Regions from separate parts of the Kribbella ginsengisoli genome, predicted to be linked through region 2. Evidence: riboswitches for the same ligand, from Rfam matches in the RefSeq annotation. Region 2 holds a riboswitch; the other holds the start of a gene.
What was found. Region 2 has a riboswitch for FMN ahead of ribB (3,4-dihydroxy-2-butanone-4-phosphate synthase). Riboswitches for the same ligand answer to the same signal wherever they lie in the genome.
Positions count from the first base shown of each region.

Region 1: another riboswitch for FMN. It lies ahead of ribD (bifunctional diaminohydroxyphosphoribosylaminopyrimidine deaminase/5-amino-6-(5-phosphoribosylamino)uracil reductase RibD); the one in region 2 lies ahead of ribB (3,4-dihydroxy-2-butanone-4-phosphate synthase).

Region 1 covers NZ_BAABAA010000005.1:392,114-398,207, reverse strand. The annotation lists gene ABD768_RS20630 (hypothetical protein) at 1-706, shown strand, start outside; gene ribH (6,7-dimethyl-8-ribityllumazine synthase) at 846-1,316, opposite strand; gene ABD768_RS20620 (bifunctional 3,4-dihydroxy-2-butanone-4-phosphate synthase/GTP cyclohydrolase II) at 1,316-2,548, opposite strand; gene pnuC (nicotinamide riboside transporter PnuC) at 2,552-3,229, opposite strand; gene ABD768_RS20610 (riboflavin synthase) at 3,226-3,834, opposite strand; gene ribD (bifunctional diaminohydroxyphosphoribosylaminopyrimidine deaminase/5-amino-6-(5-phosphoribosylamino)uracil reductase RibD) at 3,838-4,866, opposite strand; FMN riboswitch at 4,989-5,120, opposite strand; gene ABD768_RS20600 (2-dehydropantoate 2-reductase) at 5,241-6,094, shown strand, end outside.
Region 2 covers NZ_BAABAA010000016.1:6,032-12,125, reverse strand. The annotation lists gene ABD768_RS36800 (sugar-binding transcriptional regulator) at 1-255, opposite strand, end outside; gene ABD768_RS36795 (glycoside hydrolase family 140 protein) at 287-1,816, opposite strand; FMN riboswitch at 1,866-1,999, shown strand; gene ribB (3,4-dihydroxy-2-butanone-4-phosphate synthase) at 2,117-2,734, shown strand; gene ABD768_RS36785 (transketolase family protein) at 2,718-3,683, opposite strand; gene ABD768_RS36780 (transketolase) at 3,680-4,594, opposite strand; gene ABD768_RS36775 (sugar phosphate isomerase/epimerase family protein) at 4,591-5,592, opposite strand; gene ABD768_RS36770 (carbohydrate ABC transporter permease) at 5,614-6,094, opposite strand, start outside.

The DNA.
Region 1 (6,094 bases), on a different contig from region 2:
CACGACGATGGAGCTGTATCCGCCGGTGAAGGGCCGCTGGGCCGACGACGGCAAGTCCTGCTGGCTGACCGGGGAGGAGGAGCTCGACGGCAAGCCGATCCTGGTCAGCTACGCCTGGTCGGACATCACCGAGACGACCGCGCACTGGGAGCAGTCGTTCTCCGAGGACGGCGGGACGACCTGGGAGGTGAACTGGACGATGGACTTCACCCGGCGGCCGACCGAGCCGCCGCGGGTCGGCATCCCCAAGCCCACCAGCGATTTCGACTTCCTGGTCGGCGAATGGGACATGCACAACGAACGCCGCCGGCCGCCGCTCGGCGAGCCGTCAGAGTGGTACGAACTCGCCTCGAAGATGAAGGTCTACTCGTACTTCGACGGCGCGATCAGCTTCGACGAAGGCTGGTACCCGACCGAGGGCTTCCGCGGCGCGACCCTCAGGCTCTACAACCCCACCACCGAAACCTGGTCCATCCACTGGATCAACAGCCTCCGCGGCACCCTGGAAACCCCAGTGATCGGCGCGTTCGGCACCGACGGCCGCGGCATCTTCGAAGGCCCCGACGAATGGAACGGCCAACCCATCGACGTCCGCTTCATCTGGACCCCCGGCACCACCCAAGCCGCCTGGGAACAACTCTTCTCCACCGACCATGGCAAAACCTGGGTCAGCAACTGGAAAATGCGCCACACCCGCGCCGCCTGAGCACGGCGCGCCCCCGAGAGGTGGCGAGCCCACATCATGTGGGCTTGAACAAGCAGCGGTGGGCTTGGACAGGGTGTGCGCTGTTCAAGCCCACCGTTTGTTGTTCAAGCCCACATGATGTGGGCTCGCCACTCGGCGGTTAGAGGGTGCGGGTGGCGAGGAGGGTGGAGAGGGCTGCTTGGGCCGACTCGTAGCCCTTGTCTTCGCGGCTGTCGGGGAGGCCGGCCCGGTCGAGGGCCTGTGGGTCGTTGTCGCAGGTCAGGAGGCCGAAGCCGACTGGTACGCCGGTCTCGACGGCGACCCGCATCAGCCCTTCGGTCGCCGCCTGGCAGACGTATTCGAAGTGCGGGGTGTCACCACGAATCACCACGCCCAGCGCGACGACCGCGTCGTACCCAGCCTTGGCCGCATGCAACGCCGCGACCGGGAGCTCGAACGACCCGGGCACCCGGATCACCTTGAAATCGGTCACTCCTGAGTCGGCGAGTGCTCGTTCAGCGCCCGCCACCAGGGAGTCGGTCACCTTCGGGTGCCACTGCGCCGCGACGACCGCGACGCGTACGCCCTCGGCCTGCGGGATCTCGATGGTGGGTGCTCCACTTCCCGACATCAGATGGTTCCGTTCTCTTCGGTGCCGGTGGGCAGGTGGTGCCCCATCCGGTCGCGCTTGGTCGACAGGTACCGCAGGTTGTGCTCGGTCGGATCGATCGTGATGCCGCGGCGCTCGACGACGTCGATGCCGTAACCCTGCACGCCCGACAGCTTGGCCGGGTTGTTCGTCAGCAGCTTCACCGAGGTGATCCCCAGGTCGGCCAGGATCTGCGCGCCGGTCCCGTAGTCGCGGGCGTCGGCCGGCAGTCCGAGATCGAGGTTGGCGTCGACCGTGTCCCGGCCGGCGTCCTGCAACTCGTACGCCTGCAGCTTGTGCAGCAGGCCGATGCCGCGCCCTTCATGCCCACGCAGGTACACGACGACGCCGCCCTCGGCCGCGACCTGGCGCATCGCCTCGTCGAGCTGCGGACCGCAGTCGCACCGCTGCGAGCCGAACACGTCACCCGTCAGGCACTCCGAGTGCAGCCGCACCAGCGTCGGCCCGTCGCCGATCTCGCCACGGACCAGCGCCAGTTGCTCGGTACCGTCGATCGTGTTCCGGTAGCCGTGGGCAACGAAATCGCCGTACTGCGTCGGCAGCGTGGTGGTCGCCACCCGCTGGATCTGGGTCTCGGTCCGCTGCCTGTACCGGATCAGGTCCTCGATCGAGACGAGCACCAGCCCGTGCTCGTCGGCGAAGGTCCGCAGGTCTGTCCCGCGCTTCATCGTGCCGTCGTCGTTGACCAGCTCGGAGATCACCGCGGCCGGTCGCAGCCCCGCGAGCCGGGCCAGATCCAGCGACGCCTCGGTGTGCCCGGGCCGTACGAGGACGCCGCCCTCGCGGCCGCGCAGGGGGAAGACGTGGCCCGGCTGTACCAGGTCGTACGGCTCCGAAGCCGAGTCGGCGAGCACCCGGATCGTCCGGGCCCGGTCGGCCGCCGAGATGCCGGTGGCGATGTTGTCGCGGGCATCCACCGAGATCGTGTACGCCGTCCGCAACCGCTCACGGTTGTGCGGCGTCATCAACGGGATGCCGAGCCGGTCGAGCTCGGCCGGCTCCATCGGGACGCAGACCACGCCGGAGCTGTACCGGATCAGGAACGCCAGCAGCTCCGGCGTCGCCTTGGAGGCCGCGAAGATCAGGTCGCCCTCGTTCTCGCGGTCCTCGTCGTCGACCACGATCACCGGCCGTCCGGCCCGGATCTCGTCGATCGCATGCTCGATCGTGTCGAGCTTCAGTACCTCGCCCATCGGTCAGCCCACCGTCACTGGCTCAGGAGTGGCCGTAGCCGACTCGCGATTCTGGATCCGCCACCATGAGACGAATCCGAGGACACAGAAGAGCCCGTAGACGACGTACATCGTCGCGGACGGGTAGAACTTCGCCTGCACGAGCAGCGGTACGCCGACCACGTCGACGGCGATCCAGATCAGCCAGAACTCGACGTATCCGCGGGCCATCCCGTACGTCGCCAGGATCGACCCGGTCAGGATCCATGCGTCCCACTGCGGACCCCACGAGCCCAGCGCCTTCAGCACCGGGTAGGCGATCGCGTAGAGCACGACGCCCACGCCCAGCAGCTCGATCCGCTGGCGGGTGGTCGCCCACTTCGGTTGCACGCCCGTCGCCGCGCCACCGTGGCGGGTCTGGTACCACCGGTACCAGCCGTAGAGGCTCACCAGCGCGAAGAACACCTGGCGGCCGGCCTGGCCCCAGAGGTCCTTGTCCTGCGGGGTGTCGAACAGCCCGCCGACGAAGACCGTGAACAGCAAGACGTTGCCGATGATGCCCACCGGCCACGCCGAGACGAGCCGGCGCATCCCGAACAGCGCGCTGGCCAGGCCGAAGACGTTGCCGACGATCTCGCGGACCAGCACCGGCGAGCCGCCGATCGTGACCTGCGAGTGCAGTAACCAGTCGAAGAAGTTCATTCCTTGCCTCCAGCAACTAGCAAGCGCTCTACGTATTTGGCGATCACGTCGACCTCGAGGTTGACGGTGTCGCCGATCTTGTTCGTCCCGAGCACGGTCAGCTCGAGCGTGGTCGGGATCAGGCTGATCCCGAAGGTGCCGGTGCTGTCGTCCACGTCGGTGACGGTGAGGGAGACGCCGTCGACGGCGATCGAGCCCTTCTCGGCGACGTACTTGAGGATCTCGGCGGGAGCCGCGATCCGGACGACCTCCCAGTGCTCCGCCGGCTCGCGGCCGGCGATCGTGCCGGTGCCGTCGACGTGCCCCTGGACGATGTGTCCGCCGAGCCGGGCGTGGGCCGTGACCGCGCGCTCCAGGTTGACCCGGGAACCCTTCTCGACGCCCCCGAGGCTGGTGCGCTGCAGGGTCTCGCGCATCACGTCCGCGGTGAACGTGCCGTCGCCGTGCTCGATCACCGTGAGGCAACAGCCGTTCACCGAGATCGAGTCGCCGTGGCCGGCGTCCTCGGTCACCTTCGGCCCACGGATGGTCAGCCGGGCGGCGTCGCCGTCCAGCAGGTCGAGCGCTTCGACCGTACCGAGCTCTTCGATGATTCCGGTGAACATGGGTTATTTCCCTCCCAGGGGAGTCAGGGTGAGGCGGACGTCGTCGCCGAGGCGGGTGACGTCCGCAAGGTTGAAGCGTTTGAGCTGGTCGATCGATTCCGCGCCCAGGTCGCCGATGGCGGAGAAGCCGGAGCCGAGCAGCGCGGGAGCGACGTACGCGACGATCTGGTCGACCCAGCCGGCGCGCAGGAACGCGGCGGCCAAGGTCGGACCGCCTTCGAGCCACAGGTGCCGGATCTGGTGGTCGTCCAGCTGGCGGAGTACCTCGGCGGGGTCGTGGGTGGGGAGAATGAGCGTCTCGGCGCGGTCGTTGCGGACCTTCGCCGTGAGCGGGATCTCGCGGTCGCCGACGACGACACGTAGCGGCTGCCGGGCGGCCGGGCGGTCCTGCTCGTCGCGGACGGTCAGCTCGGGGTCGTCGGTGAGTACGGTCTGGGTGCCGACCGCTATCGCGTCACACTCGGCGCGCTTCTTGTGCACGTCGGCGCGAGCAAGCGGGCCGGTGATCCACTTGCTGGAGCGGTCCTTGGCGGCTGACCGCCCGTCGAGCGTGGTGGCGAACTTCCAGGTGACGAACGGGCGGCCCTGGCGGACGCTGTGCAGCCAGACGTGGTTGACGGCCTCGGCCTCGTCTTGCAGCACGCCTTGTTCGACGCGGATGTTCTTGGCCTGGAGCTTCTCGGCGCCGCCGGCGGCGTGCTTGTTCGGGTCCGGTACGGCGTACACGACTCTGGCGATGCCGGCCGCGATGAGTGCATCGGAGCACGGCCCGGTGCGGCCGGTGTGGTTGCACGGCTCGAGCGTCACGTACGCCGTACCGCCGCGAGCGCGATCACCGGCCATCCGGAGCGCCTCGACCTCCGCATGCGGACCGCCCGGGTAGGCGTGGTAGCCCTCGCCGACCGGGTGACCGTCACGGCCGGTGATGACACAACCGACGACCGGGTTCGGATGGGTGCTGCCGACGCCGCGCGCGGCGAGCTCGACGGCACGGCGCATCCAGGCGATGTCGATCGGCGAAGCGTTCTTCACTGACGGGTCCCTCGTTGTCACGGACGCACACCGGGGCCATGACAACCGGCGCACGCGCGGACCCGACGCCTGGAAAACGGCTCGCCTGAGCCACGTCCGGACGCCGGAGCGCACCCGCCGACCGCGTGCGCCTCCCATCCGGACTTTCACCGTCGGTCCTGGAATTCCACCAGGTCAACCGGCCGAGATACTGCTTCGACCGGGTCGCGGACTGTCACCGCCGGCTCGGAATTACACCGACCCCGGAGCACGCGAGTGGGTTCACTCGTACTACGAGTGTGCCACGCCCCCGAAACCTCGCCAGGATCTGGGTCACATCCTGATACCGGACATGGCTTGTAGTGGTTACCGGTTAAACCGGTAACATCGGGGGCATGACGATCAAGGTGGCTGTGCTGGGTGCGGGTGGCGTCGGTGGGTATTTCGGGGGGCGGTTGGCGCAGGCCGGCCATGACGTGCGGTTTGTCGCGCGGGGTGAGCACCTTGCGGCGATGCGCGGGAGCGGGCTCACGGTCGAGAGCGTGGCGGGTGACTTTGCGCTGGAGACCGTGGTGGCGACGGATGATCCGGCAGAGGTCGGGGTCGTTGACTACGTGTTGCTGGGGGTGAAGACGTGGCAGCTCGAGGCGGCTATCGCGTCGTTGGGGTCGCTGGTCGGGCCGAACACCGCGGTGGTGACTACGCAGAACGGAGTCGAGGCGCCGCAGCAGGTGGCGGACGTGGTCGGGCGGGAGGCCGTGCTTCCGGGGGCGGTCGAGGTGGTCGCGTTTCTGGATGGGCCGGGGCGGGTGCGGCACATCGGTGGGCTGGGAAAGCTCACGTTCAGCGAGTGGGACAACCAGAAGAGCGAGCGGGTCGAGCGGTTGCGGAAGGCACTGGAGGAGTCGGGGCTGACTGCAGTCGTCCCGGATGATGTCTGGGTCGCGCTCTGGAGCAAGTTTCTGGCGCTCGGGTCGTTCGGGGCGGTCGCGACACTCGCGGATTCGCCGTACGGCGTATTGCGCAGTCGCCCGGGCATGCGGCACCTGATCGTCGACAGCATGAACGAGATCAAGCAGGTCGCGAAGGCAACCGGCGTCGAACTGCCGGGTGACGCCGTCGACAAGACGCTCGCGTTCCTCGACAGCCTGCCCGAGGCGGGCACCACCTCGCTGCAGCGCGACATCAACTCCGGCAAGCCCTCGGAGCTGGAGGCGTGGACCGGCGCCGTCGTCAGGCTCGGGCGCGC
Region 2 (6,094 bases):
GTCTCGTAGTCCGTACCGGCTCTGCAGCTCGTCCTCCAGATCGCTGTGCACGCCGCTCGGCATGGTCACCACGGTGTGGACGATCCCGACCTCCACGGCCTGCTTCAGCATCCGCGACACTCGCGCCTGGGAGAGGTTCAGCTCGGTCGCGATCTTCGGCTGGCGGATGCCCTTCTCGTGGTACATCCGGGCCACCTTCGCGAGCAGCCGTAGCTCGTCCAGCCCGGGCTGACGTACTGCGCGCTTGCCGTTCACCTTGACCCCCTTCAGGCCGATCAGGATTGGACTATAGGCCAGCCAGACAGATGTACACCCGAGGTGCGCCGCCGGCGTCGGGGAGCGGATCGGCCGGTGACTGCCGCCTGCCGGTCGCAACGACCGAGCCGTCCCGGGGATCCACGATCCGGTAGCCGAGCGGGACGGTGTCGTCGAACACCGGAACCGGCCCGCCTTGGTCTCGGTAGACGATGAACAGCCGCCCCGGTACGCCGAGGGCCCGCGCCGCGATCGCCTTCGTCCAGTCGGGCGCCATGTCGGTCGTCGGCAGCCCGGCCAGGATCGTGCTGATCAGACCGACGTAGGTCGATCCCTCGAAGTCGACCGCTGCACGCCAGTCGGCTCCCGGGGCGAGGAAGTACTCCTCGTGCCCCGGCTCGGCGGGGTGGAGCCGCCATTGCCAGAGGCTGCCGGCGCCGTACACGACTCCCATCGTCCCGCCCGCGCACAGGTTGCTCCAGGCTTCGTGTCCCTGCCACCAGCCGCTCGCCTTGCCGGTTCGTCCCGTGTTCTCGTACGTCGGTTCTCCGTTGGCGACGGCCTTGACCGGCAGGTTCCGCCACATGTCCGCGACCCGCTCGGGGACGTGCTCACCCTCGTGACCGGTCTGGCACCACTGGAAGTCCAGCCAGTCGGCGTCCTGATGGGCCTGCGGACGGATGTGCGGCCGGTAGTGGATGCCGGTCGGTTGCCGGTAGCAGTCCCAGGCGTGCACCTCTTCGCCACCGGCGGCGATCTGGGGCTCGTCGCCGCTGCCATCGGCGCCGACGAGGTAGATCGCCGGGCTCGCGCCGTATCTCGCGACGAGATAGCGGCAGTACCGCGCGTACTCCGCGGGTGGCACGACCGGGCCGGCCACGTCGAGACCCTTCCAGCCGAAGCCGTGGAAGACCGGCTGGAGGACCGGTACCAGGTGATGGTCGACGAGAATCCGGAGCAGCTCGTCGAGGTACTGGAAATAGCCGACCTCGAGCTCGTTCAGGTGACCGGAGCCGAGGTCGGCGAAACCGACGCCGAAACCCTCGTCCTGGGTGCGGTCGCGCGGCCCGACCGCTCGCATGTCCGGCTGCACGGTCATCAGGAGCACCGCGTTGAAGCCCTTCGCCTGCCGGTCCGCGGCATAGCTCCGGACCTGTTCGGGGGTCGCGCGCCAGGGGAGTGCCCAGGCGGTGTCGGCAACCAGGATCGCCGGCGTACCGTCCGCGTGGACGAGGCTTCGGCCACCGGCCGACATCCGCCAGAAGCCATGGGCGAGGAACGGATTGCGCTCGTCGGCGTCGGCCGTACCGATCTCCAGGCGACCGGTCTGCCCGCCCACCGCGCCGCCACTGGTCCACGACCAGCGTCCAGGCTCGGGTGCGGCGAACCTGACCCGCCAGGACTCCCCACCGTCCCAGAACGCGGGACGCCGCAGCCGGGTACCACCCTCGTGCTCGAAATCCACCCAGACCTCGGCCTCGGCGTAGGGAGCGGCGTGCCGACCCGACAGTGTGAACTCGAGCTCGCGCCAGACGACCGGGTCAGGGACTGAGATGGACATGACACTCCACGTGGTGAGCTGTGCGGATAGACTGGCGCGCAAACGTAGAACACGTGCTCTGGGGTCGGTGAAATTCCGAGCCGGCGGTGACAGTCCGCGACCCGTGCGCTCGCAAGAGCGTCCGGTTGATCTGGTGAAACTCCAGAACCGACGGTAAAAGTCCGGATGGGAAGATGCACGTGGCAGTCTGCGGGACGGTGTGCGTTGTCGACGTGACCGGGTGAGTCCACCCGTCGCGTCCGCGTTGCCGTCGCGGAGCTTGTCGTTGCCCCGGAGCGCCATGCCGAGAGGACAACGACCGTGAGTTCTGTAAAGACCAGGCTGGACACCATCCAGCGAGCCGTCGACGAGATAGCGCTCGGCCGGCCGGTGGTGGTCGTGGACGACGAGGACCGGGAGAACGAGGGCGATCTGACCTTCGCGGCCGGCCTGGCGACTCCGGAGTTGATGGCGCTGCTGGTGCGCTACACGAGCGGCTACGTCTGCGCACCGGCCGCACCCGAGATCCTCGACCGGCTCGCGTTGCCGCTGATGGTTCCGGACAACCAGGACAGCCTGCGGACGGCGTACACGGTCTCCGTCGACGCCGCCACCGGAGTCGGGACGGGCATCTCCGCCGCCGACCGGGCGCGGACGGTCCGCGTGCTGGCCGACCCGGCGGCACAGCCCACGGACCTGATCCGGCCCGGTCACATCCTGCCGCTGCGTGCGGTGCCGGGCGGCGTCCGGCAGCGACCGGGTCACACCGAGGCCACCGTCGAACTCGTCCGGCTGGCGGGGTTGCCACCGGTGGGTGTGATCGGTGAGTTGATGAACGACGACGGCACTCTGATGACCGGTCCGGACCTGCGGGCTTTCGCCGACAGGCACGACCTCGCGATGGTCTCGATCGCCGATCTGGTCAGTTTCCTGTCCTGACCAATCGGCGCGCGGCCTCCGCGATGCCCGCGGGGGACAGGCCATAGCGGTCCAGGAGATAGCCGGCCGATCCCGTCGGGGCGAACTCGGGGAAGCCGAGGATCGAGACCCGCGTCGGGTGGTGCTGGACGACGGTCTCCGCGACCGCGCCGCCGAGCCCGCCGCCGGACACGGCCTCCTCCGCGGTGACGATTCCGGCCGTCTCCCGCGCGGCCGCGACGACGGCGTCGACGTCGAGCGGCTTCACCGTGGGCATCGACAGCACTCTGGCCGAGATTCCCTCGGTGGCGAGTTGCTCGGCCGCGGCCAGGGCCCGCCACAGGATCGTCCCGTTGCTGATCAGGGTCACGTCGTTCCCGGCCCGGACGGTGATCGCCTTGCCGACCTGGAACTCGTAGTCGTCGCGGTAGATCATCGGCACGCTCATCCGGCTGACCCGGATGAACACCGGCCCCTCGACCGCCGCGGCCCAGCGCAGCGCGGCCGCGGTCTCGATCGGATCGGCAGGGACGACGACGGTGAGATTGGCGATCGCGCGCAGCCAGGCGATGTCCTCGACCGAGTGATGCGTCGGGCCCAGCTCGCCGTAGGCCACCCCGGGGCTCATCCCGCACAGCTTGACGTTGGTGTTCGAGTACGCGACGTCCGCCTTGATCTGCTCCAGCGCCCGGGCGGTGAGGAAGCAGGAAGCAGCCGAGACGAACGGGATCCGGCCGCCGTTGGCCAGTCCGGACGCGACCCCGACCATGTCCTGTTCGGCGATGCCGACGTTGATCAGCCGATCCGGGAAGGCCTTGCGGAAACTGTTCAGCTTGCTCGAACCGACCGAGTCGTTCACCACGCCGACGATCCGGTGATCCGCGTGCGCCAGCTCGGCGAGCGTCTCGACGTAGGCGTCGCGGCAGTCGTACCGCGGCTGGTCGGCGATCGAGGTGTCGACGACGGTCATACCAACTCCCTGTCGTATCGGGGTCTGCCCACGGACTCCAGTTCGGTCAGCGCCTGCTGGAACTCGGCGCTGTCGGGGACCCGGTGGTGCCAGGCGACGTTGTTGCTCATGTACGAGATCGGATGGCCCTTGTGGGTGTGGGCGATCACGAAGGTCGGTTTGCCCGGCCGGAACGGTACGGCGGACAGCACGTCGAGCAGCTCGCCGTGGTCGTGCCCGTTGACCTCGACCACCGCGAAGCCGAACGCAGCCGCCTTGTCGGGCAGCGGATCGAGGTCGTTGGTCTCCTTGGTGGTGGCGCCCTGTTGCAGCCGGTTCCGGTCGACGATCACGGTCAGCCGGTCCAGCTGGTACTGCGAGGCGGCCATCATCGCCTCCCAGTTGCTGCCCTCCTGCAACTCGCCGTCGCCGACCAGGACATAGGTACGGCGCATGGACACGTCCAGCTTGGCCGACAGGGCGTGGCCGACCGCGATCGGCAGCCCGTGACCGAGCGGTCCGGTGTTGGCCTCGACGCCGGCGACCTTGCGCCGGTTGGGATGGCCGTTCAGCGCGGACAGCGGCTTCAGGAAGGTGGCGAGCTCCTCGACCGGGAGGAAACCGAACGCGGCCAGGGTGGTGTACAGCGCCCCGGCGACGTGCCCCTTGCTCAGGATGAACCGGTCGCGTTCGGGATCGGTGACCTGGTCCGGGCTGATCTCGAGGACGGCGCCGTACAGGGTCGCCAGGATGTCGATCGCGGAGAAGTCACCGCCGATGTGCCCGGCCCCGGCATGGTGGACCAGCTTGAGGTCCTGGATCCGGATCTGCCGGGCGGCCTCGGCGATGTGCGCCACCTGCTCGCTACGGCTGCTGTGGATCGGCAGCCGTCCGAGGACCGGCATCGTCGTGTGTTCGACCGTCAGCGTCATGCATCCCCCAGCTCGGTCAGGCAGGTGAGCAAGACGTTCTGGATCAGCCGTTGCGCCGCCAGCGCGTCGTGCGAGGCTTGTGCCGCGGCCAGGGCGTCCTCGTCGAGCCGGTCGAGTGCGTGGTGCACTGCCTTGAGGAACCGGATCGCCTGCTTGGCGGCTTGGACGCTGTCCTCGCGGAACGGGAACTGGTCCAGCTGCCAGACGCCTTCCCAGTTGTTCCTGCGCAGCGTGTGGAAGAACTCGAACGTCTCGACCAGGTGGACCGAACCGACCACCATGTCGTCGTCCCAGCCGCGCAGGTTGTCGTTGACGTCGATCGCGAACAGCCGGCCGTAGTCGATCGCCAGCTGGGCCGCGTCGGCGGGCGTCTCCTGACCGTAGAGCGAGTGCCCGAAGTCGAGCAGGATTCCGAGGTTCGGCAGCCCGATCTTCTCGATCCCGAGCAGGGTGCGGGCGACGTTGGGGAAGATGATCTTCACCCGCGGTTCGCGTGGCTTGTACTCGATCACGAAGTTGATGTCGGGGTGGGCCGAGACCAGCTCGGTCAGGCCGTCCAGGGCCAGGTTCCAGATGTCGTGGTAGTTCACCTGGAACGGGTAGTCCCAGCCGTCCTGGCCCGGCCAGAGCTTCACGTAGGAACAGCCGAGGTCCTTCGCCAGTTCGGTTGCCTGGTGCAACAGTTCCATCGCCTGTTTGCGCACGGCGGGGTCCGGGTTGGTGAAGGATCCCTTGACGAAGTCGCGGGTGTAGATCTCCGGAGTGATCGCGATCGCCTTCAGGTTGTTGCGGGCCAGCGCGGCCTTCACCTCGTCGAGGGTTCCGTCGTAGCCGGCGAACGGCCAGTTCAGGTCGACCACGGACAGGTCCCCGACGGCGCCGGCCCGGTCGATCTGCTCGAGCAGCCCGACCGGCGGTCCGTAGCCGTCGGTGGCGTAGCGGTCCTTGTAGGTCGCGAAGTGCCAGATACCCGCGCCGAAGACCGGCATGTCAGTCATGGTCATCTCCTTCATATCTGGTCAGCCCTTGGTGGCGCCGGCAGTCAGGCCGCCGACGATCCAGCGCTGGAGCAGGGTGTATGCGATCAGGATCGGCACCACGGCGATCAGGATGCCCGCCGCGAGACCGGTGTTGTTGTTGGCGAACTGGCCCTGGAAGTTGAGCAGCCCGACCGGGATCGTCTTGTGCGCGTCGGAGTTCAGCAGGATCAGCGCGAAGAGGAACTCGTTCCAGGTCGCCACCGCGTCCAGGATCGCGACCGTCACCAGAGCCGGCAACGACAGCGGCAGGATCATCGTGAAGAACACCCGCCAGTTGCCGGCGCCGTCCACCTTGGCCGCCTCGATGATCTCGTCGGGGATCTGCCGGAAGAACGACTGCAGCACCAGCACCTCGAACGGGATGCCGAAGGCGAGGTACGGCCCGATCAGGCCGAACAGACTGTCGGTCGCGCCGGCCGAGCGCATCATGATGAAGACCGGGACGATCGCGATGTAGATC